2 regions of the Anaerobacillus sp. ABR4_321 genome follow, and region 2 is predicted to be linked to the other one. Evidence: a T-box and tRNA genes for the amino acid it is inferred to sense, from the RefSeq annotation. Region 2 holds a T-box; the other holds one or more tRNA genes.
The links. A T-box is a leader RNA that pairs with one kind of tRNA and senses whether it is charged. The one in region 2 lies ahead of ACXADT_RS20765 (tryptophan--tRNA ligase), so its partner is inferred to be a tRNA-Trp.

Region 1: it encodes a tRNA-Trp, which carries the amino acid that the T-box ahead of ACXADT_RS20765 (tryptophan--tRNA ligase) is inferred to sense. The anticodon was not compared.

The regions. Positions count from the first base shown of each region.
Region 1 is NZ_JBSWTK010000001.1:222,088-232,831, forward strand. Features, by position in the region: gene ACXADT_RS01150 (ABC-ATPase domain-containing protein) at 1-329, opposite strand, end outside; gene ACXADT_RS01155 (B3/B4 domain-containing protein) at 410-1,078, shown strand; gene yvfG (protein YvfG) at 1,322-1,543, shown strand; gene ACXADT_RS01165 (DsbA family oxidoreductase) at 1,587-2,285, opposite strand; gene ACXADT_RS01170 (YetF domain-containing protein) at 2,360-2,818, opposite strand; gene ACXADT_RS01175 (hypothetical protein) at 2,864-2,989, opposite strand; tRNA gene ACXADT_RS01180 (tRNA-Leu) at 3,156-3,240, opposite strand; tRNA gene ACXADT_RS01185 (tRNA-Leu) at 3,273-3,362, opposite strand; tRNA gene ACXADT_RS01190 (tRNA-Cys) at 3,389-3,463, opposite strand; tRNA gene ACXADT_RS01195 (tRNA-Gly) at 3,474-3,548, opposite strand; tRNA gene ACXADT_RS01200 (tRNA-Gln) at 3,557-3,631, opposite strand; tRNA gene ACXADT_RS01205 (tRNA-His) at 3,638-3,713, opposite strand; tRNA gene ACXADT_RS01210 (tRNA-Trp) at 3,733-3,806, opposite strand; tRNA gene ACXADT_RS01215 (tRNA-Tyr) at 3,814-3,898, opposite strand; tRNA gene ACXADT_RS01220 (tRNA-Thr) at 3,971-4,046, opposite strand; tRNA gene ACXADT_RS01225 (tRNA-Phe) at 4,051-4,126, opposite strand; tRNA gene ACXADT_RS01230 (tRNA-Met) at 4,320-4,396, opposite strand; tRNA gene ACXADT_RS01235 (tRNA-Asp) at 4,439-4,514, opposite strand; tRNA gene ACXADT_RS01240 (tRNA-Val) at 4,522-4,597, opposite strand; tRNA gene ACXADT_RS01245 (tRNA-Glu) at 4,741-4,815, opposite strand; tRNA gene ACXADT_RS01250 (tRNA-Ser) at 4,831-4,922, opposite strand; tRNA gene ACXADT_RS01255 (tRNA-Asn) at 4,924-4,998, opposite strand; rRNA gene rrf (5S ribosomal RNA) at 5,009-5,125, opposite strand; rRNA gene ACXADT_RS01265 (23S ribosomal RNA) at 5,255-8,184, opposite strand; rRNA gene ACXADT_RS01270 (16S ribosomal RNA) at 8,398-9,947, opposite strand; gene ACXADT_RS01275 (nucleotidyltransferase-like protein) at 10,221-10,744, opposite strand, start outside.
Region 2 is NZ_JBSWTK010000001.1:3,952,659-3,963,402, reverse strand. Features, by position in the region: gene ACXADT_RS20830 (hypothetical protein) at 1-123, shown strand, start outside; gene ACXADT_RS20825 (M14 family metallopeptidase) at 228-1,346, shown strand; gene ACXADT_RS20820 (MTH1187 family thiamine-binding protein) at 1,379-1,681, opposite strand; gene ACXADT_RS20815 (class I SAM-dependent methyltransferase) at 1,807-2,517, shown strand; gene ACXADT_RS20810 (putative quinol monooxygenase) at 2,955-3,242, shown strand; gene ACXADT_RS20805 (thioesterase family protein) at 3,526-3,993, shown strand; gene arsC (arsenate reductase (thioredoxin)) at 4,040-4,462, opposite strand; gene ACXADT_RS20795 (arsenic transporter) at 4,490-5,785, opposite strand; gene ACXADT_RS20790 (ArsR/SmtB family transcription factor) at 5,799-6,143, opposite strand; gene ACXADT_RS20785 (carboxymuconolactone decarboxylase family protein) at 6,280-6,519, shown strand; gene ACXADT_RS20780 (carboxymuconolactone decarboxylase family protein) at 6,520-6,810, shown strand; gene ACXADT_RS20775 (YjcZ family sporulation protein) at 6,912-7,007, shown strand; gene desB (Delta(10) desaturase DesB) at 7,142-8,197, opposite strand; T-box leader at 8,634-8,881, shown strand; gene ACXADT_RS20765 (tryptophan--tRNA ligase) at 8,929-9,921, shown strand; gene ACXADT_RS20760 (VOC family protein) at 9,996-10,325, shown strand; gene ACXADT_RS20755 (class D sortase) at 10,353-10,744, opposite strand, start outside.

The DNA.
Region 1 (10,744 bases), 3.7 Mb from region 2:
TTTTGTTTAGGAGCATCAATGATAAAGGTGCCACTCTTACCGGAACCCTTGATATTTCCTTTGTGTTTATAAATGGACTTCGCTACCTTCCTTGCGATAAAATCCTCTAACCTGATCCGCCTTTGGTCACCATCAAACCACTCAGTCTTCACCTTAGCTTTGTCACGAGGAATGATAGCTCTTATTCTAGATGGGCTTGCGAATGGATCTCCTTGTACATAATCGATCGAAAGAGTGTAATTCTCGAAATCATAGCTCCCTCTTATATCTTTATAAGCTTTATAACTTTTTCCATCTATACGTTGTAAATGATCGGTCAAATTCTTCATATGAGGTGAGCCTCCTTTTGAGCTTCTAGTAGTCGCTTATGATAAAATGAACGGAAATAAACAATAAGGAGAACGGTAACATGACTAACATTTCTCTCTCAACATCTATTACCGAAATACTTCCTGACTTTAAGATTGGATGGATCACATATCATGATATCGTGGTTGAAAACTCACCGCAAATGGTGCGCGGAAGATATCAGTTCTACCTTGAAACTATGATGATGGATCTAGAAGATGCAGAGATCACATCTTTTCAACCAGTTAAAGAATGGCGAACAGTATTTAAAAAGCTCGGAACCGATCCTTCACGCTATCGCCCTTCGTCAGAAGCATTATTAAGAAGGCTTAAGAAAGGTTCTGACCTTCCTAGGATTCATTCTGCTGCAGATATAAACAACCTTCTCTCATTGCAGTATAAGATTCCGATCGGTATCTATGATCTAGATAAGGTAGAAGGATCGATCACCATCCTTCTTGGCGATGAGTCTACAACGTATCAAGGATTGAATGGTCGAGAAGTGAACTTCACTAACAAGCTAGTCTCTCTAGACGAAAAAGGACCATTCGGAAGTCCGATTGTGGACTCAGAGCGTACTGCTGTTACTGAGGAAACGACAAATGCTATACAGCTATATTATATTCAACCTTCCCTCTCTAATGAGGAGGCAAATAAACTTTTACAAGCTTCTGGGGAAATGTTTAATCAGATTCATGGCGGAGACTTTAATTACGGATTAGCAAACTGAACGATAATAGAGCAAACATAAAAAAACGCAACGCTTCGTTAATCATAACGAAACACTGCGTTGGGTAAATGGTGAAAATTCGAGGTTTTTCTACAAACCTCGCTGATGTAGTTAGAATAACACAAAGTATAATAGCAAAACAATAGGTAATTTTAATTTTCTTTAGATTTGCTTTACAATATTTCAATATAGAATCTACAAGTGTATGATAGTGACTGAAACCAATGTGAAAGGAATGAGCATATGGAACCTTTTTCAATACCATTCTTTGAAGAAAACTTTAGACAGTACATAAAGAAAAACGATGATGTGTTCTCAAAGCAAGAAGCGATGAACAGCTACTACCGGTCAGTTGTGTCTTCTATGATTTACGACAATCTTAACAAAAATTCTGAGATCGTTCGTAGAATTCGAAACCTGGATACTGCATACAAGACGATTAAAGAAGAAAAGGCGGAAGAATAACAAAAGGCTCTCTTACAACATGTAAGAGAGCCTTTTAATTCGTTTACTTGATGTCACATGAATCAGTACCACAAGCGTCACCTTCACTAGTGATTACCTGAAGCTGCTTATCCTCTTCCCAGGCTTTGTTTAACGCCTGTTGGAACATCTCTGGAGGCTGGGCCCCTGAAACAGCATACTTTTCATTAAAGACGTAGAATGGAACGCCTTGAATGCCTAATTGGCTGCCAAGAGACTCATCAAAGCGTACTTCTTTTGAAAACTCTTCACTACGAAGCATATCATTCACTTCTACCCTATCAAGTCCTACCTCTTCAGCTAGGTTACAAAGCGTGTCATGATCAGAGATGTCTTCCGTTTCAGTAAAGTAGGCATAGAAAAGTCTTTCTGCCATCTTTTCCATTAGGTCGTGTTTTGCGGCAAACTGAAGCAGTCGGTGAGAATCAAAAGAATTAGTAGGCTTCATATTCTTAAAATCAAACGTTAAGCCTTCGTTTTCTGCTTGTTGCCTCATGTTCTCACACATACCTTCAGCCTGTTCAAGGCTGACATTATACTTACTCGCTAAAAGCTCAGCTTTGCTTTTTCCAGTTGCTTTTTCTGCGTTCGGATCAAGTTCAAAGCTTCTATAAACGACCGTAACCTCGTCGCGATGTGGAAAGGATTGAAGCGCGGTTTCTAAGCGTCTTTTTCCTATATAGCAAAAAGGACATACAAAATCAGACCAAATTTCTACTCTCATGGTTATCACTCTTTCATAGTAATCGATTTACAGTCAGTGTACCATTTTTCGCTGATAGAGAGATAATGTTTCGCTCATTGCAAGTTATTGTGTTGATTATCTGGAGAAGAGGACATCGATGCCTCAACTTCAGAAAACAATTTTGAATTCATTGGGCCTGTCGTTATCGCTGAATTGGATGGACTTCCACCTAATAAACGTTGAATCGCTATCAAATCCTGACGTAATGAATCGACATCGCCTTTTGTCGCTGCTTGCATGTGAGGCTTTAGTGTATAACCCAGTTGGCCATTCGCTTCCATTGTAGCTTCCTGAACGTCTTCGATCGAGGAGATTTGAGAGTGTCTTAATTTCATTTCTAATTGATCAACAATTAACCTCAGCTTTTTTAGTTCTTTCTCTTGCAATGTACCGTCCTTAATAACCATCTTAGACCGCCCAGAAACCAATCCTTCGATCCAGTCGACTTTCAGCTCTCCAAGTTCGATTAAAACCAGAGTAAGTACGAGTACTAAAGCTATTAACAACGTCACTAGCACATTTTCCCCAGCAATCGGCTGTACGATCAAGGAACCCATTCAAATCATAATAACGACCTGAGCGATCGTCATCTGATTAATCGATTTTCGTCCTGCAATCCGCAAGATGAACGTTCCTCCAACAACGAGTAATACAGCTTTCCATAACAATGAATAATCCAACACACCCTCTCCTCCTTCTCATGAAGTCGATCTCGGCTATCACACATTCTAGTTTTCACTGAAAGATGAGACATTATGAAGAAGTGGTTGTTTCTATCGAAGGTTTAAGACAATAAAAAAAGACTTCTACACTGTAGAAATCCTGACGTTTAAGTATCAAATATGTAACTGGTACCGGTGGTCGGGTTCGAACCGACACTCCTCACGGAACACGATTTTGAGTCGTGCGCGTCTGCCAATTCCGCCACACCGGCATAAAGACAATTTTTTAATTTCGGAAAGTAAATGGTGCCGGAGGCCGGGCTCGAACCGGCACGGAGGTACACCCTCCGCAGGATTTTAAGTCCTGTGCGTCTGCCAATTCCGCCACTCCGGCAGGACTTTTTAAAAAAATATGAAGATTGGAGGCGGCACCCGGATTCGAACCGGGGCGTAAGGGTTTTGCAGACCCGTGCCTTACCACTTGGCTATGCCGCCGTTATAAAAATGGAGCGGAAGACGGGATTCGAACCCGCGACCCCCACCTTGGCAAGGTGGTGTTCTACCACTGAACTACTTCCGCAACTAATATGGCTGGGCTAGCTGGATTCGAACCAGCGCATGACGGAATCAAAATCCGTTGCCTTACCGCTTGGCTATAGCCCAACATAATGGGGCGACTGATGGGAATCGAACCCACGAATGCCGGAACCACAATCCGGTGCGTTAACCACTTCGCCACAATCGCCATTATTTTAAATCTTAATTGGCAGGGGTAGTAGGAATCGAACCCACACCGGAGGTTTTGGAGACCTCTGTTCTACCTTTAAACTATACCCCTATCAAAATGGTGGAGGGGGACGGATTCGAACCGCCGAACCCTGAGGGAGCGGATTTACAGTCCGCCGCGTTTAGCCACTTCGCTACCCCTCCAAAACAGGCAATTATCATTGTAATATATACTATATATAAAAACAATGGAAATTGATACCTTTTTGAGAAAAATGGTGCCGGCCAGAGGACTTGAACCCCCAACCTACTGATTACAAGTCAGTTGCTCTACCAATTGAGCTAGACCGGCAACATGGTGGCTCCGGACGGAATCGAACCGCCGACACGTGGATTTTCAGTCCACTGCTCTACCGACTGAGCTACAGAGCCATGTTTTAAACATTCCGCTTTTACGTTATTTAGATCTAGCTTATAGTAAGAGTTTAGGTTGCCCTAAAGGGCTACAATTAAAATTCAGCTAAGATGCTTATTCGACGTAGTGGAATTTTTTGGTTGCACTCTACCGAGTACTCCCATTGATTTCTAGCAAGAAGTCTATTCGACGTAGTTAGAAATCTTAAATTGGTTGCGGGGGCAGGATTTGAACCTGCGACCTTCGGGTTATGAGCCCGACGAGCTACCGAACTGCTCCACCCCGCGATAATATAATGAATTTTCTAAACCAACTATGTTGATTGAAAATGGCGGTCCCGACGGGAATCGAACCCGCGATCTCCTGCGTGACAGGCAGGCATGTTAACCGCTACACCACGGGACCTTTGAAATGGTGGAGGATGACGGGCTCGAACCGCCGACCCTCTGCTTGTAAGGCAGATGCTCTCCCAGCTGAGCTAATCCTCCACAGAGTAAAACAATAAATTAAGTTGGTGACCCGTACCCCGTACGGGATTCCGACGCGTTAGCTAGTCCCGCTGCGAATCTTCTTGAGATTGCATCTTGCGGGGGAACCCTTGGGTGAGAAGCCCGTAAGCTTCTTTGAAAAATGGTGACCCGTACGGGATTCGAACCCGTGTTACCGCCGTGAAAGGGCGGTGTCTTAACCGCTTGACCAACGGGCCAATCTAGTATGTAGCTGGCGGAGAGCGAGGGATTCGAACCCTCGAGACGGCGTTGACCGTCTACACGATTTCCAATCGTGCTCCTTCGGCCACTCGGACAGCTCTCCATGGCTCCACAGGTAGGATTCGAACCTACGACCGATCGGTTAACAGCCGATAGCTCTACCACTGAGCTACTGTGGAATAATGTTTAGCCTGGCGACGTCCTACTCTTGCAGGGGGAGAGCCCCCAACTACCATCGGCGCTGAAGAGCTTAACTTCCGTGTTCGGCATGGGAACGGGTGTGACCTCTTCGCCTTCATCACCAGACTTCTAACAGCTCGCACTTTCGTGTGATTGCTAGCGACAAGATATATATTACAATATATTTTGTCATTTTTCAAGGAAAATTTTATTCCCTGAAAACTAGATAGCACGCAACATCGTATTCCAATTTTTTAGGTTAAGCCCTCGATCGATTAGTATTCGTCAGCTCCACGTGTCGCCACGCTTCCACCCCGAACCTATCAACCTCATCATCTCTGAGGGATCTTACCAGCTTGACGCTGTGGGAAATCTCATCTCGAGGGGGGCTTCATGCTTAGATGCTTTCAGCACTTATCCCTTCCACACGTAGCTACCCAGCTATGCTCCTGGCGGAACAACTGGTACACCAGCGGTGTGTCCATCCCGGTCCTCTCGTACTAAGGACAGCTCCTCTCAAATTTCCTGCGCCCGCGACGGATAGGGACCGAACTGTCTCACGACGTTCTGAACCCAGCTCGCGTACCGCTTTAATGGGCGAACAGCCCAACCCTTGGGACCTACTTCAGCCCCAGGATGCGATGAGCCGACATCGAGGTGCCAAACCTCCCCGTCGATGTGGACTCTTGGGGGAGATAAGCCTGTTATCCCCAGGGTAGCTTTTATCCGTTGAGCGATGGCCCTTCCATGCGGAACCACCGGATCACTAAGCCCGACTTTCGTCCCTGCTCGACTTGTAGGTCTCGCAGTCAAGCTCCCTTGTGCCTTTACACTCTGCGAATGATTTCCAACCATTCTGAGGGAACCTTTGGGCGCCTCCGTTACTCTTTAGGAGGCGACCGCCCCAGTCAAACTGCCCACCTGACACTGTCTCCGCACCGGATCACGGTGCTGGGTTAGAATGTCAGTACAGCCAGGGTAGTATCCCACCGACGCCTCCACCGAACCTAGCGGTCCGGCTTCTATGGCTCCTACCTATCCTGTACAAGCTGTACCAAAATCCAATATCAGGCTACAGTAAAGCTCCATGGGGTCTTTCCGTCCTGTCGCGGGTAACCTGCATCTTCACAGGTACTATAATTTCACCGGGTCTCTCGTTGAGACAGTATCCAAGTCGTTGCACCTTTCGTGCGGGTCGGAACTTACCCGACAAGGAATTTCGCTACCTTAGGACCGTTATAGTTACGGCCGCCGTTTACTGGGGCTTCGATTCAGAGCTTCTCCCGTAAGGGATAACCCCTCCTCTTAACCTTCCAGCACCGGGCAGGTGTCAGCCCCTATACATCGCCTTGCGGCTTGGCAGAGACCTGTGTTTTTGCTAAACAGTCGCTTGGATCTTTTCACTGCGGCTCCCCTGGGCTATTCACCCGAGGAAGCACCCCTTCTCCCGAAGTTACGGGGTCATTTTGCCGAGTTCCTTAACGAGAGTTCTCCCGATCGTCTTAGGATTCTCTCCTCGCCTACCTGTGTCGGTTTGCGGTACGGGCACCTCTTTCCTCACTAGAGGCTTTTCTTGGCAGTGTAGAATCAGGGACTTCGGTACTTAAATTCCCTCGCCATCACGACTCAGCCTTCACGGTGAACGGATTTGCCTATTCACCAGCCTAATCGCTTGGACGCGCATATCCAGCAGCGCGCTCTCCCTATCTTTCTGCGTCCCCCCGTCGTTCAAACGGAAAGGAGGTGGTACAGGAATATCAACCTGTTATCCATCGCCTACGCCTTTCGGCCTCGGCTTAGGTCCCGACTAACCCTGAGCGGACGAGCCTTCCTCAGGAAACCTTGGGCTTTCGACGGACAAGATTCTCACTTGTCTTTCGCTACTCATACCGGCATTCTCACTTCTAAGCGCTCCACCAGTCCTTTCGGTCTGACTTCGCAGCCCTTAGAACGCTCTCCTACCATTGTCGTAAGACAATCCACAGCTTCGGTGATACGTTTAGCCCCGGTACATTTTCGGCGCAGCGTCACTCGACCAGTGAGCTATTACGCACTCTTTAAATGATGGCTGCTTCTAAGCCAACATCCTGGTTGTCTAAGCAACGCCACATCCTTTTCCACTTAACGTATACTTTGGGACCTTAGCTGGTGGTCTGGGCTGTTTCCCTCTCGACTACGGATCTTATCACTCGCAGTCTGACTCCCGCGGATAAATCGTTGGCATTCGGAGTTTGACTGGATTCGGTAATCCGGTAGGGACCCCTAGTCCAATCAGTGCTCTACCTCCAAGATTCTTGCCGCGAGGCTAGCCCTAAAGCTATTTCGGAGAGAACCAGCTATCTCCGGGTTCGATTGGCATTTCACCGCTACCCACACCTCATCCCCGCATTTTTCAACATGCGTGGGTTCGGGCCTCCATTCAGTGTTACCTGAACTTCACCCTGGACATGGGTAGATCACCCGGTTTCGGGTCTACGACCACGTACTCCTTCGCCCTATTCAGACTCGCTTTCGCTGCGGCTCCGCCTTCTCGGCTTAACCTTGCACGGGATCGTAACTCGCCGGTTCATTCTACAAAAGGCACGCTGTCACCCATTAACGGGCTCCAACTAGTTGTAGGCACACGGTTTCAGGTTCTCTTTCACTCCCCTTCCGGGGTGCTTTTCACCTTTCCCTCACGGTACTGGTTCACTATCGGTCACTAGAGAGTATTTAGCCTTGGGAGATGGTCCTCCCGGATTCCGACGGGGTTTCACGTGTCCCGCCGTACTCAGGATCCGTCTCGGAGGGCAGCGGATTTTGACTACAGGATTGTTACCTTCTCTGATGGACCTTTCCAGGTCGCTTCGTCTATCCGTGCCTTTGTAACTCCAATGAGACGTCCTACAACCCCAGAGGGCAAGCCCTCTGGTTTGGGCTGTTTCCGTTTCGCTCGCCGCTACTCAGGAAATCGCGATTGCTTTCTCTTCCTCCGGGTACTGAGATGTTTCAGTTCCCCGGGTATGCCTTTTACTTCCTATGTATTCAGAAGTAAATACCATCCCATTACGGATGGTGGGTTCCCCCATTCGGAAATCTCCGGATCAAAGCGTACTTACTGCTCTCCGAAGCATATCGGTGTTCGTCCCGTCCTTCATCGGCTTCTAGTGCCAAGGCATCCACCGTGCGCCCTTAGTAGCTTAACCTTAGATTTCGCTAGAAACAGTGTTCTAACGTCATCGATGCACATCGTTAGATGTGACTAACTAAGTTATAACGCAAAAAATAATAATTATTGGATGTCGTTGTTTGTGCTATCTAGTTTTCAAGGAACGTGAAAGAATACAATCATTCTTTCAAAACTAAACGAAACGCTCATGCAAGTTTGGCAACCAATGTTGCCTCGTAATTCTCCATAGAAAGGAGGTGATCCAGCCGCACCTTCCGATACGGCTACCTTGTTACGACTTCACCCCAATCATTTGTCCCACCTTCGGCGGCTGGCTCCAAAAGGTTACCTCACCGACTTCGGGTGTTACAAACTCTCGTGGTGTGACGGGCGGTGTGTACAAGGCCCGGGAACGTATTCACCGCGGCATGCTGATCCGCGATTACTAGCAATTCCGGCTTCATGCAGGCGAGTTGCAGCCTGCAATCCGAACTGAGAACGGCTTTATGGGATTCGCTTCACCTCGCGGTGTCGCTGCCCTTTGTACCGTCCATTGTAGCACGTGTGTAGCCCAGGTCATAAGGGGCATGATGATTTGACGTCGTCCCCACCTTCCTCCGGTTTGTCACCGGCAGTCACCTTAGAGTGCCCAACTGAATGCTGGCAACTAAGATCAAGGGTTGCGCTCGTTGCGGGACTTAACCCAACATCTCACGACACGAGCTGACGACAACCATGCACCACCTGTCACTCTGTCCCCCGAAGGGGAACGTCCTATCTCTAGGAGTGGCAGAGGATGTCAAGACCTGGTAAGGTTCTTCGCGTTGCTTCGAATTAAACCACATGCTCCACTGCTTGTGCGGGCCCCCGTCAATTCCTTTGAGTTTCAACCTTGCGGTCGTACTCCCCAGGCGGAGTGCTTAATGTGTTAACTTCAGCACTGAGGGTGGAACCCCCCAACACCTAGCACTCAACGTTTACGGCGTGGACTACCAGGGTATCTAATCCTGTTTGCTCCCCACGCTTTCGCGCCTCAGCGTCAGTTACAGACCAGAGAGCCGCCTTCGCCACTGGTGTTCCTCCACATATCTACGCATTTCACCGCTACACGTGGAATTCCACTCTCCTCTTCTGCACTCAAGTCCCCCAGTTTCCAATGGCCCTCCACGGTTGAGCCGTGGGCTTTCACATCAGACTTAAGAGACCGCCTGCGCGCGCTTTACGCCCAATAATTCCGGACAACGCTTGCCACCTACGTATTACCGCGGCTGCTGGCACGTAGTTAGCCGTGGCTTTCTGGTTAGGTACCGTCAAGGTACCGCCCTATTCGAACGGTACTTGTTCTTCCCTAACAACAGAGCTTTACGACCCGAAGGCCTTCGTCACTCACGCGGCGTTGCTCCGTCAGACTTTCGTCCATTGCGGAAGATTCCCTACTGCTGCCTCCCGTAGGAGTCTGGGCCGTGTCTCAGTCCCAGTGTGGCCGATCACCCTCTCAGGTCGGCTACGCATCGTGGCCTTGGTAAGCCGTTACCTTACCAACTAGCTAATGCGCCGCGGGCCCATCCTACAGTGTTAGCCAAAGGCCAACTTTCAACGTTGCATCATGCGATGCTATGTATTACCCGGTATTAGCTCCGGTTTCCCGGAGTTATCCCAGTCTGTAGGGCAGGTTGCCCACGTGTTACTCACCCGTCCGCCGCTGAGAAATGGGAGCAAGCTCCCATTTCTCCGCTCGACTTGCATGTATTAGGCACGCCGCCAGCGTTCGTCCTGAGCCAGGATCAAACTCTCCGATAGAAAAGTTCAATCTAGCTTTAAAACAATGTTTGTTTCCGTAGAAACAAGTTCTTGCATGGCGTTTCGTTCAGTTTTCAAAGATCGATTTGTTTCTTTCAATGTCGTTTTCAGCGACTTTATTAATATAACACATTAACTCGTTCGAAGTCAATAACATTTTTGAAAGTTTTTGTTTGCCGCGTTGCTTTCTTGCGGCGACAAGTAATAATATATCACGGGGCAAAAATATGGTCAACCCTTTTTATAATATTTTCCCCCGTTTATTTTAAATTGCTATTTTGCTCGATACTGACGACTATAAATTCCATTACCTTTTGTTTCAGATAGTAGAACTTCAATTAGTTCTTTCTCTACCATATACTCTAGAAGAGCGCCTAGGTCGATTCCATACTCTTTTAACTGATCGTTCTCCAACAGCTCCTGATAAGTCCAAACTCCATCGCGCTCATTCATAACCTTCCTTATATGAAGAGTAGCGTTGAAAGATTTAGATGAAAGTGAAAAGTCATTAGCAAGAAGGAGCAATTCAAGGCGTTTATCAAGAGGATCCTCACCAGTGAGAAGCTCAGTATACAACTTAAAGATTTCAGGTTCAATATGTTTCACTTGATTCCAAACGGTGATTTCTGGATGAAAACCATGCTCGATGACAGATAAACGTGCTAGATGATGCAAAGCATGCAAAATAAAATTGTAAGCATCCATATATTGTTTTGAAGCAAACAGTTCCTTACCATCCATATACCTTCTAATGAGTTTAGCGAATTCAACTCCGATCTTGCGAGTACGTTCCTCTA
Region 2 (10,744 bases):
TTTATTACTGTATCAGCTATTTTCTTAAATGTAGATAAGAAACGCACACAGAAACAGCTTAAACTCGAACTTGCTCAGTATAAAGAGTCTGGAAAGATTCAATATAGCAATTCAAAAGGATGATCGCTTCTAAAGCTTTCATCCTTTTTTTATAGTCGATAGTTTTAAAATATGCCAAGGTGGAATGGTGTTATAAGAAAAAAGTTAGTGAATTGGGAGAGATTATAATGGAGAAAATCGACACCTATTTTCCTGAAAGTTATGAGGAGTCACGAAGAACCTTTCGTGGACACCTTGATAAAATCAAGCAAAAGTGGCCTCAAGCCGAGTTGGTTACTGAACAAATCGGTAAAGAGGAAGATAACACGATCGATATGATCAAGTCTGATGCAAATGCATCTAATGATAAGGTTCTATTCTTTACCACAGGTGAACATGGCATCGAGGGGTATGCAGGCGCAGCTGTAACACACATGTTTGTAGAGGAGTACCTCGATCGAATCGATCCAAGAACGACTGGAATCTGTTTCGTTCATGCGTTAAATCCTTGGGGAATGAAACATTTTCGAAGAGTAACCGAGAACAATGTCGATCTGAATCGTCATTATGTCTATGACTCGGTCCCTGAAGATGTTAATAAAAAGTTTGAGAAAGAAAGCGATCTTTTTCTTCCGAATGGCAAGATCCATGATCTAGAACATGAAAAGAAAAAACTGTATGCTCAGTTAGCAAAAGGTCTTGCTAAAGAAGGATATAGCGGAATTAAAGAAGCAAAAGGAATGGGGCAATTCCAGTTCCATAGAGGCGTTTACTATGGTGGGAAGAAAGAGGAAGAACCTGCTGTCTTTTTAAAAAAAGTTCAGCATGACTTATTGTCTACTTATCCTCGCGTGATTCATATGGACTGGCATACTGCCCTAGGCCCTACGAACGAACTCACGATGGTTATCTCAGAACAAGACTCTCGAGAACAAGAGGACTTGGAAAAGGCATACAACATGAAAAACATTGAGAAGTTTGCGCCTACAAAAGTAAAAGGAGATTCGACCTACCACTTTCATAAGTTGAAGAATGAGGATTATCCTGACACCTATCTTTTCTCAGCACTGTTTGAATTTGGCACGTTTGGTACTGGAAAAAAGGCAGAGTTACGTGAATTCATGACGATTGTCCTTGAAAACCACCTTTATTGGGAAGGTGCAGAAAACCCTGAAGATCGAAAGTGGATCCAGGATGAATTTCGCGCAATGTTCTATCCGAAAGAGCAAGAATGGCTAGAGTCTGTTCTGCAAGAAGCTAAGGGGGGAATCGACTCGGTCTTAACACGAGAAGAAATCATGAAATGAGAAAGAGAGCTGGCTCACCCAGCTCTCTCTTATTATGATCCTAATTCAGTTTTCACTTCGTTAATTTGACTATCGATGTTAAGGGGTTTATCCTCGCGATCCTCGATCTTAATGTTGGTGATGACTCTATCGGAGCCACTTTTTAGAGCCTGCGTGTGGATGTCTCTTGCTAGCTCAAATAGCTCATCAACATTCCCTTCAAAAACTGTGGAGGTTGGGCTAAGATGGTAAGTAAAGCCTTCCTTTTCAGCTAACCTTACTGCATCAGTTACAAACTGACTCATACTTGTTTGACCTGTGCCGACTGGTGTTACGCTTATTTCTAATAATGCCATGTTCCATCTCCTCCTTATTTTGAGGTTATATATATGACATTGACGAATTGAGGGAAAACGAAACATCGCTGAACATATTCCATTCTAAAGTACTAACGAACGATGATAAAAAGGGGATTACGTCCATGAATCAATCGATTGAAGAGACATATAACAAGTTAGCTCGTACATATGAAAAGAGTACAGATGAGGGGTCTTCATACAATGCGTATTACGAACGACCAGGAGTAATGAGCGAGATCAAAGAAAATCTTACCGGAATGAACGTACTTGATGCAGGATGTTCAGCAGGGTGGTATTCAGAACAGTTTGTTGGACGTGGAGCTACCGTTACGGGGATCGATATTAGTGAAGAAATGATCCAAGCGGCCAAACGAAGAGTGGGAGAAAACGCTGATTTTATTCAACATGATCTTACGAAAAGCCTTCCATTTAAAGACGAGTCGTTCGATCTTATTGTGAGTTCTTTAACCCTTCATTACGTAAAAGACTGGGACATTGTTTTTGCTGAATTTAAAAGAGTGTTAAAACCAGGAGGTGAACTCATTTTTTCTGTCCATCATCCATTTATGGACTTTACCAGATTTAACGTGAACAACTATTTTGAGACGTCGCTTCTTACCGATACATGGAAAAAGCCAGAAGTTACGATCGACGTAACGTTTTATCGTAGAGCGATGCAGGATATTGTAAACGTCGTGACAAGATACTTCACTCTTAAGAAGCTCATCGAACCGAAGCCAGCAAAAATCATGCAGGAAAAAGAACCAAAATCATATGAATATCTCATGACGAACCCTCATTTTCTTATCGTCAAAGCATGTAAAGACCGTTGATTCTGAACGGAAGGTGAAACGTCTCCCCTTCGTAATACGTAAATAAAGTAAGGGAAGAGGAGGGACGTCGAATGGAGCTTTGGATGATCGTACTAATGATTCCTTTCTTCATTTTAGTGTTGATGGGATTTAATTTTCTCATGGGTTACTGAAAAGACCATATTCAAATTGATTTTGATGAGCGATATACGGACTTCAATGAGTATGTAAAAGCAATTACGAATAAGCTAAAAGCCGAAGGACGTAAGGTGGAGTATACGGACTACCGAACATTTAAAATCGATGGAAAAGAATACGTTTTTATTGAACGAAACGTCAGCATTGGGGGAGTGCCGTTACAGCGAACGATTCTTAAGCCTGCTCGATAAGGGTGAACCGTTTAAAACGCTACCGATTTGTTCACACTATGAACGTTAACAATAACGAGGTGAATAATAGTGGAGCAAATCGTCATCACAGCTATCTTAAAGCCAATCGAAGGCCATGAGGAAGAAGTGTACAATGTACTCAAGACTGTAACGGAAGCATCAAGGAAAGAATCGGGTTGTATTCAGTATGATGTTCACCAGTCTATGCAGGATTCAAATTACATTCTGATTGAAGTGTGGGAAAATGAAGAAGCGGTAGAAGCACATATAAACTCGTCTCATTATCAGAAGTATAGGGAAAGTATCCCTGATTTTGTTAGTTTGAGAGAAGTGTTTAAGATGAAGAAAATACTTTGAATGTGGTAGTTATTGGAATAAAAGAGCACTCGGTCTATAAGGACACGAGTGCTTTCAGCTTTTCGAGAAACCTATTTCAATAGTCGGTGGTGCCTTACCTTATGCCGTAGTTGATGACGATTGAAGGAGTCCGCGATTGTATATCCTACTTTCAGGGAATAAATTCAAAGCGAACATTCCGTCCCAATAAACGGTATGAACTTGTTATACTTCTTGATCTTGTGAAGGACTACTGGCCAGAAGCGCAGCAAGTTAAGAAGTCTAACGAATAGGAGGGGGCAACATGTCTACTTTCAAACTTGAACAGGATGTTCTCAAAGAATGGGTCGATTACAACGGTCATATGAATGATGCTGAATATGCGAAAGTTTTCAGCATTGCTGTGGACGAATTTATGAACCATATTGGCCTGAACGAGGAAGGACGCGAACAATACAATTACACGATCTTCACTTTGGAAACGCACCTTTGTTACTTGAAGGAAGCTCATGAAGGTGAAAAGTTAAATGTAAGGAGCCAAATCCTTGATCTTGATCAAAAACGCATTCATATTTTCTTCAAGATGGAAAACGATCAAGGTGATGTCGTGGCAACAAGCGAACAGATGCTAATGGGAATGGATACGACAGAGGGAAGACCTGGAGCATTTCCAGAAGCTGTGGTTGTCGAATTAGAGCAAATGTATGTGGCAGATAAAGAATACGAAACACCGAAGCAGGCCGGCCGAACAATCGGTATTAAAAGAAAATAAGCAAACAAAAAGGCATCCCCAATCGATTGGGAATGCCTTTTTATGTTTACTGCTCTTCTTTTGCAAAGCGTTCAATCCGTGCATCGATTTCATCACGGACACGTTGGAAGAATGCCCATTTTTCTTCTTCAGTTCCTTCAGCTTTTGCAGGGTCGTCAAAGCCCCAGTGCTCACGTGTTACATGTGGAGGCGTCATCGGACATTTGTCGTTCGCATCTCCGCAAAGTGTTACGACCATGTCAGCATTGTTCAAAAGCTCTGAATCGATCGTGTCAGATGTTTGGTTCGTGATGTCGATGTCGACTTCTTTCATTGCTTTCACCGCATTAGGATTCAATCCATGCGCTTCGATTCCAGCAGAGTAAACGTCGTAGCGATCGCTAAGGTGTTTTTTTGCAAATCCTTCAGCCATTTGACTTCTGCAAGAGTTACCCGTACATAGGAAATAAATCGTTTTTTTGTTAGACATGATCAATCGTCTCCTCTTTGTTATAAGTTAAATGATCAATAGCCACAGATAGAGGCCAAAGAGTGTAATTAATAGTGTAGGAACAGTTAATATAATTCCTATTTTAAAGTAGTATCCCCAAGAAATCTTCACACCTTTTAGGGACAGTACGTGAAGCCATAATAGTGTAGCGAGAGAACCGATCGGTGTGATCTTAGGACCTAAATCAGAACCGATGATGTTCGCGTAAATCAGTGCTTCTTTTAGCGTGCCTGTTGTAGATGTTGCTTCAATTGCAAGCGCATCGATCATAACCGTAGGCATGTTGTTCATAATGGAAGATAAGATGGCAGCGATGAAGCCCATCGAAACGGTTGCTGCTAGTAATCCTTGGTCAGCTGCACCCTGAATGAGGTTTGCGAGTATGTCCGTTAAGCCAACATTCCGGAGTCCGTAAACAACAACGTACATACCGATCGAGAAGAACACGATCGCCCATGGTGCTCCATTTACAACTTTACGCGTTTCCACCGCTGAACTTCTTCTAGCCATCAGTAGGAAGAAGATTGCAACGATTCCTGCGATGATCGAAACGGGAACGCCGATAAATTCACTTGCAAAATACCCTACGAGCAAGACAGCAAGTACGAGCCATGATAGTTTGAACATCTTCTCATCACGGATTGCTTCTTTCGGTGCTCTAAGCATCTTCAAATCATAGTTCCCTGGAATATCTTTTCTAAAGAAAAGGTAGAGCACAAGTATACTTGCGCCAAGCGCAAAGAAGTTCGGAACGATCATTCTTGAAGCATATTCAACGAATCCGATATCGAAAAAGTCCGCTGAAACGATATTCACGAGGTTACTAACAACAAGTGGCAGTGATGTCGTATCTGCAATAAAACCACTCGCCATAATAAACGGGAAGATCATTCTTTCTTGAAATTTAAGATTTCGCACCATCGCAAGTACGATTGGTGTCAGGATAAGTGCTGCGCCATCATTTGCGAAAAGTGCAGCTACAACAGCTCCGAGTAGTGTTACGTAAATAAACATTCGGAGTCCGTTCCCTTTTGCTACTCTTGCCATATGAAGAGCAGCCCATTCAAAGAACCCGATTTCATCTAGGATGAGTGAGATCAAGATGATCGCAATAAACGCGAATGTGGCGTTCCATACGATTTCGGTTACGGTTATCACATCTTGAAAATCAACGACACCTACAAGAAGGGCTAGAATGGCGCCACCGCATGCCGACCACCCAATTCCGAGGTTTTTCGGCTGCCAGATGACAAGAATCAATGTAAGTATAAAAATCATGATTGCGAGTAAAACAGAAGTCAAATCGATTCCTCCATTAATCACAGCGTATGCGTCGTCCGCTTAGTTCTAGTTGGTGAAGCTTGTCTCGTTGATCCGGAACGAGCTGAATGATACTTTCGATGATAGAAAAAGCTTCATGGTCTCGGTTGAGAGAGTAAAAGATCCACTGGCTATTTCTTCGCTCTTTCACTAACCCAGCATCGCGAAGCTTACGAAGATGCTGGCTGATGGAAGGCTGGCTCATGTTTAGTAAGTCCACAAATTCACATACGCAGCACTCTCCGTCTTTTAACAAACTGATGATTGTCAGTCTTGTTTTATCTCCTAACAGTTTAAGAACGCTAGCAGCTAATTCCATTTCGATCGCCGTTCTATTCATTGCATCACCTCCAGTCATTAGTATATAAGCATGTACTTATATATGCAATGATTTAATCCTTCAGATCACGATTTTGAAGGTGAAGTGCTCTTCCTGATAGAAAAGAAAGGGTATGACGTGAAAGGAGAGATCTAACATGGAGGCAAGAATAAAAGTGGTACCATATGAAGAGGCAGAGGGGAAACTAAAGGACCTTTATGAGGCATTCAACAATGAAATGGCCAATATATTGCGCGTGCATTCTTTAAATCCTCGTTCTCTTGAAGCACATTTGAAGTACTACAAAGTCATTATGTTTGCTGAGTCGCCATTATCACGAAGGGTAAGAGAAATGATCGCAACGGTCGTCTCAGTAGAGAATGAGTGTTTTTACTGAATGGAACATCATGGGGCGGCGCTCCATTTCATTACGAAAGATCGTGAACTAGTAGAAGGGATAAAGAAGAATTATCGAGAGCTGGATTTAGAAATGAAGGAGCTAGCTATACTGGATTACGCTGTTAAGCTTACGAAAAAGCCGAGCAGTGTGACTGACGAGGATGTGGCGGAATTAAAAGAAATAGGGTGTATCGATCGAGAAATCCTCGATGTTTGTCAGATAGCTTCTTACTTCAACTTTGTGAACCGAATGGCAGAGGGTCTAGGGGTTTCGTTAGAGCGGCGATAGGGATAAAACAAACAATCCCTGCCTTACTAAACGAATGCCTATCCAACATGGTAACTATAGCATAGGATATAGTAATCCATGATGGAAGGGAGGCCAACTCCATGGGATATGGTTACGGCAGCGGGTTCGCTCTAATTGTTGTGCTGTTTATTCTCCTTATCATCGTAGGTGCAGCTTTTGTTGGAGGCGGGTACTAATACTCGATTTCTAAAGCTGCATGTAGCGGGTTAATCCTGCTAAATTGCATGTAATGAGAACAAGGATGCAGGGAAGGCTAATTTGGCCTCCTCTGATAACGAGAAAAAGCAGCCCTTCTTGGGCTGCTTTCTACTTATTTCTTAAAGAGTTTGCGTGGTAAGATCGATCGTGGGTTCAGTTTGTTTCCCAGTGATCCGAAGCCATTTCCACTGTTTGGATCAACAAGCTCATTGTGCTCAAAATAAACACGAGGCGTTTTCCAAAGCGCGATGAGAGCTCTCGTCATCGGCATTTCATGATAGCGATCAGGCCACATGTCTTTAATGTGCTGTTTAACGAGCGGATAATATTTTGGGCTCATACCAGGGAACAAGTGATGTTCCGTATGGTAAGAGAAGTTAAAGTGAATCTTATCTACCCATTTTGGAACGGTAACCGTCAAGCTGTTAGCAAGTGGGTCGTTCACAGGCGTCAATGGATTCAAACGATGATTTGTTGAAATGTAAGCCATAACGATAAAGTTTGCGATCAACAATGGAATAAAGAATGCAAAGATCCATTTTTCGAATCCCATGATGAATAAGAGTCCGATCCATGTTACCCATGGAAGAACAACTTGTAGCCAGACTTCTGTCTGCTTTCCTGATTTGAATTCTTTAATGTATACAAAGAACATTTTCATCGAATGTGCAGTGAACTGAACAGTAAGTGATGCAAAGCTAAAGAATGCTCTGATGAATAATGGCAGTCTATAGATCCAACGGAAGATCTTCATCTTTGAGATCTTCTCGAGCGTTGGCCATGCATCAGGGTCCTTCTCATCATGTTGTGTGTGCACATGGTGGTTCATATTGTGCCATTTACGCCATAATTTTGGTCCAGTACTTAACGGAAAGAAGGCGATTGCACCAAGGGTGTCTCGAAGCCAAGGCTTACGTACAACTGTTCCGTGCAAAATTTCGTGACCGAGAAACCCAAGTCCGGCAAAGCTTGCACCGATTACAACTGAGAAAACTAAGTTGATGAGTGGATGTAAGTTAAACAGTCCTATGATCAGGAAGCTGGCAACTGTAATCAACAAGTATATGAGACCGCCGAATAATCGGCTAGGTACGGGTTTAAAGGCATCCTTTGGCATGTGTTTCTTCACACGTGCCGCATACCAACTGAATGAGTGTAGATCTTTCACTAAATCACCTTCCAATAGTCATTTGGGCAGAATTTTCAATTTTCTTATCTATGATTCGCAGTTAACTTTAACAGCACGATAAAGGCAAGTCAATGGAATTTATGACCAAAAGTTATGACCAGGTACTAAAAATAGTCATTTGAAAAATAATAACGCTATTATGCCAGACTAAAAAGCATCACAACAAACACGATTGTAAAAACATTTTAAACAAAATTATTTTTAGTCATACATGTAATCAACATGTAGAAATTCTTTAAATACTTTAAAAATGGGATCCTGTTTTGTGTAAATTAGAGGATGAGTGGAAGTTATTTCTTACCTTTCTAGTATAACGCTTCTGGAAAGAATAAGATAATTTTAAGAAGCGAAAAGCAGAAATGTGGAAATATTTTCTTGACTTGACTACCTGTAATGTTTAGAATAATAAAAAAATACACGAGCGATGAAGAAGAAGAGTAGTCTTTAGTAACACGTCAGAGAGCTGATGGGTGGTGTGAATCAGTGTGTGCTGAAGGGGAATGGGCTTCTGAGCTTCCGGACTGAACGAAGGAGTAGGTTGCGGCGGAAGGTCTTACCGATAAAAGAGACACCTTATAGAAAAGCTTTCTTTTCTGTAGGAGTTAAGCGCGTTTGTGTGAAGCAAACGAATAAAGGTGGCACCACGGGTTTCTCGTCCTTTTCATAGGATGAGAAGCCCTTTTTGTGTTGATTAGAATGGAGGATGAGTGATGAAGAAAACGGTGTTGACGGGTATTAAACCAACAGGAAGGATTCACCTTGGGAACTATATCGGTGCGATCAAACCAGCGTTAGAGCTTGCAGCAGAAGAGGATCCTGTTTATTTCGTAGCAGATTATCATGGACTTACGAAAATACAAGATGCTGAACAGATGAAAGAACTCTCGTACGGGATTGCTGCGACATGGCTTGCTTTAGGACTTGATCCATCCACATCCATTTTTTATCGCCAGTCTGATGTTCCTGAAATATTTGAACTTTCATGGATTCTTGCATGTTTTAGTTCAAAAGGGTTGATGAATCGTGCGCATGCATACAAGGCGATCGTCGATCAAAATAGAGAAACAGGACGCGAAATCGATGATGGAGTCAACATGGGACTGTTCACATATCCGATTTTAATGGCTTCTGATATATTACTCTTCCAGTCTGATCTTGTTCCAGTTGGGAAAGATCAAATCCAGCATGTTGAAATCGCTCGTGACCTTGCAGATACGTTCAATCGACAATTCGGTGAAACGTTCAAACTTCCAGATTATGTTGTGAAGGAAGAATCTGCTGTCATACCGGGTCTCGATGGTCGGAAGATGAGTAAGAGCTACCATAACACGATTCCGATTTTTGAAGAGCCTGAGAAACTTAAGAAGTTGATCAACAAAATCAAGACGGATTCGACAAAACCTCATGAAGCGAAGGATCCAGACGATTCGACCGTATTTGCACTTTATCGTGAATTTGCAAGTCAAGATGTGGTTAGTAAAATGAGAGATCGATTTGAAAATGGAATTGGATGGGGAGAGGCGAAAAAAGAATTGTTCGAAGCGATGAACCATGTGCTTGAAGAGCCTCGAAGAAAATATAAGTATTACATGGAAAATCGAGAAGAGCTTGATCGGATACTTGCTGAAGGGGCAGGAAAAGCTAGAGCTAAAGCGAAACCTCTCTTGAATGAAGTGAAGCAGAAGATCGGAATAAAAGCATGAATCGATTGAAGGAACGCTCGAAATGAAAGAGAAATGGGAAGAATGGGAAAGATGAATGAAGTGAGGTGTAGTGAATGAAATATGAGCTGTCTAAAAATATTGGCTTACAAGTAAAAAATGTCGCTGAAGCGAAAAGATTTTATGAGAAAGTATTTGGTTTTAAGCACCAGGAGCACAGTACAGTCAATGAGGTAGAATTCAAAAGCGATCACAATCACATCTTTTTGATCGATGGAGAGGAAAATCTCGGGCCAGTCTTAGAGTTAGAAGTGGAATCATTAGAAGAAGCAAGGAATGATTTATTGAAGAATGGTTGTAAAATCATTCGCTGGGAAGGAAAAGGGAAAGATTGCTATATCCAAGATCCTTATGGAATGACGTTTAATATTTGGGAGAAAGGTTAAGAAAGAGCTGCCGAAATGGCAGCTCTTTTACTTACGGAGTGGTGTTTCTTTTGAAACGAGCTCTGATTGAATGATATATCGTTCTGGTGCGAACCCAATATAATCAAACGGATAGCAAGTTGTTAACGTTAAAGTAGGCTCGTCCTTGTTTACGATAACGGAACGGTCATCTTCATCTGTGATCCAAATCTTTCTTACTTGATAATCGTATACAGTTCCATTGAATTCTACATACAAGTGGTCGCCTTCTTCTACTTGATCAAGGTTGTGAAAAACGGTGTCTCGATGCCCAGAGAGAACCACGTGGCCATTTTCATCAGGCGTGACAGTCCACTTACTTTCGTGTAGACCGACACCTTTCTTCAATGAATCCTCATCCGTGCCATAGTAAACGCTGTATGTGCTGCCTATCCTTGGAA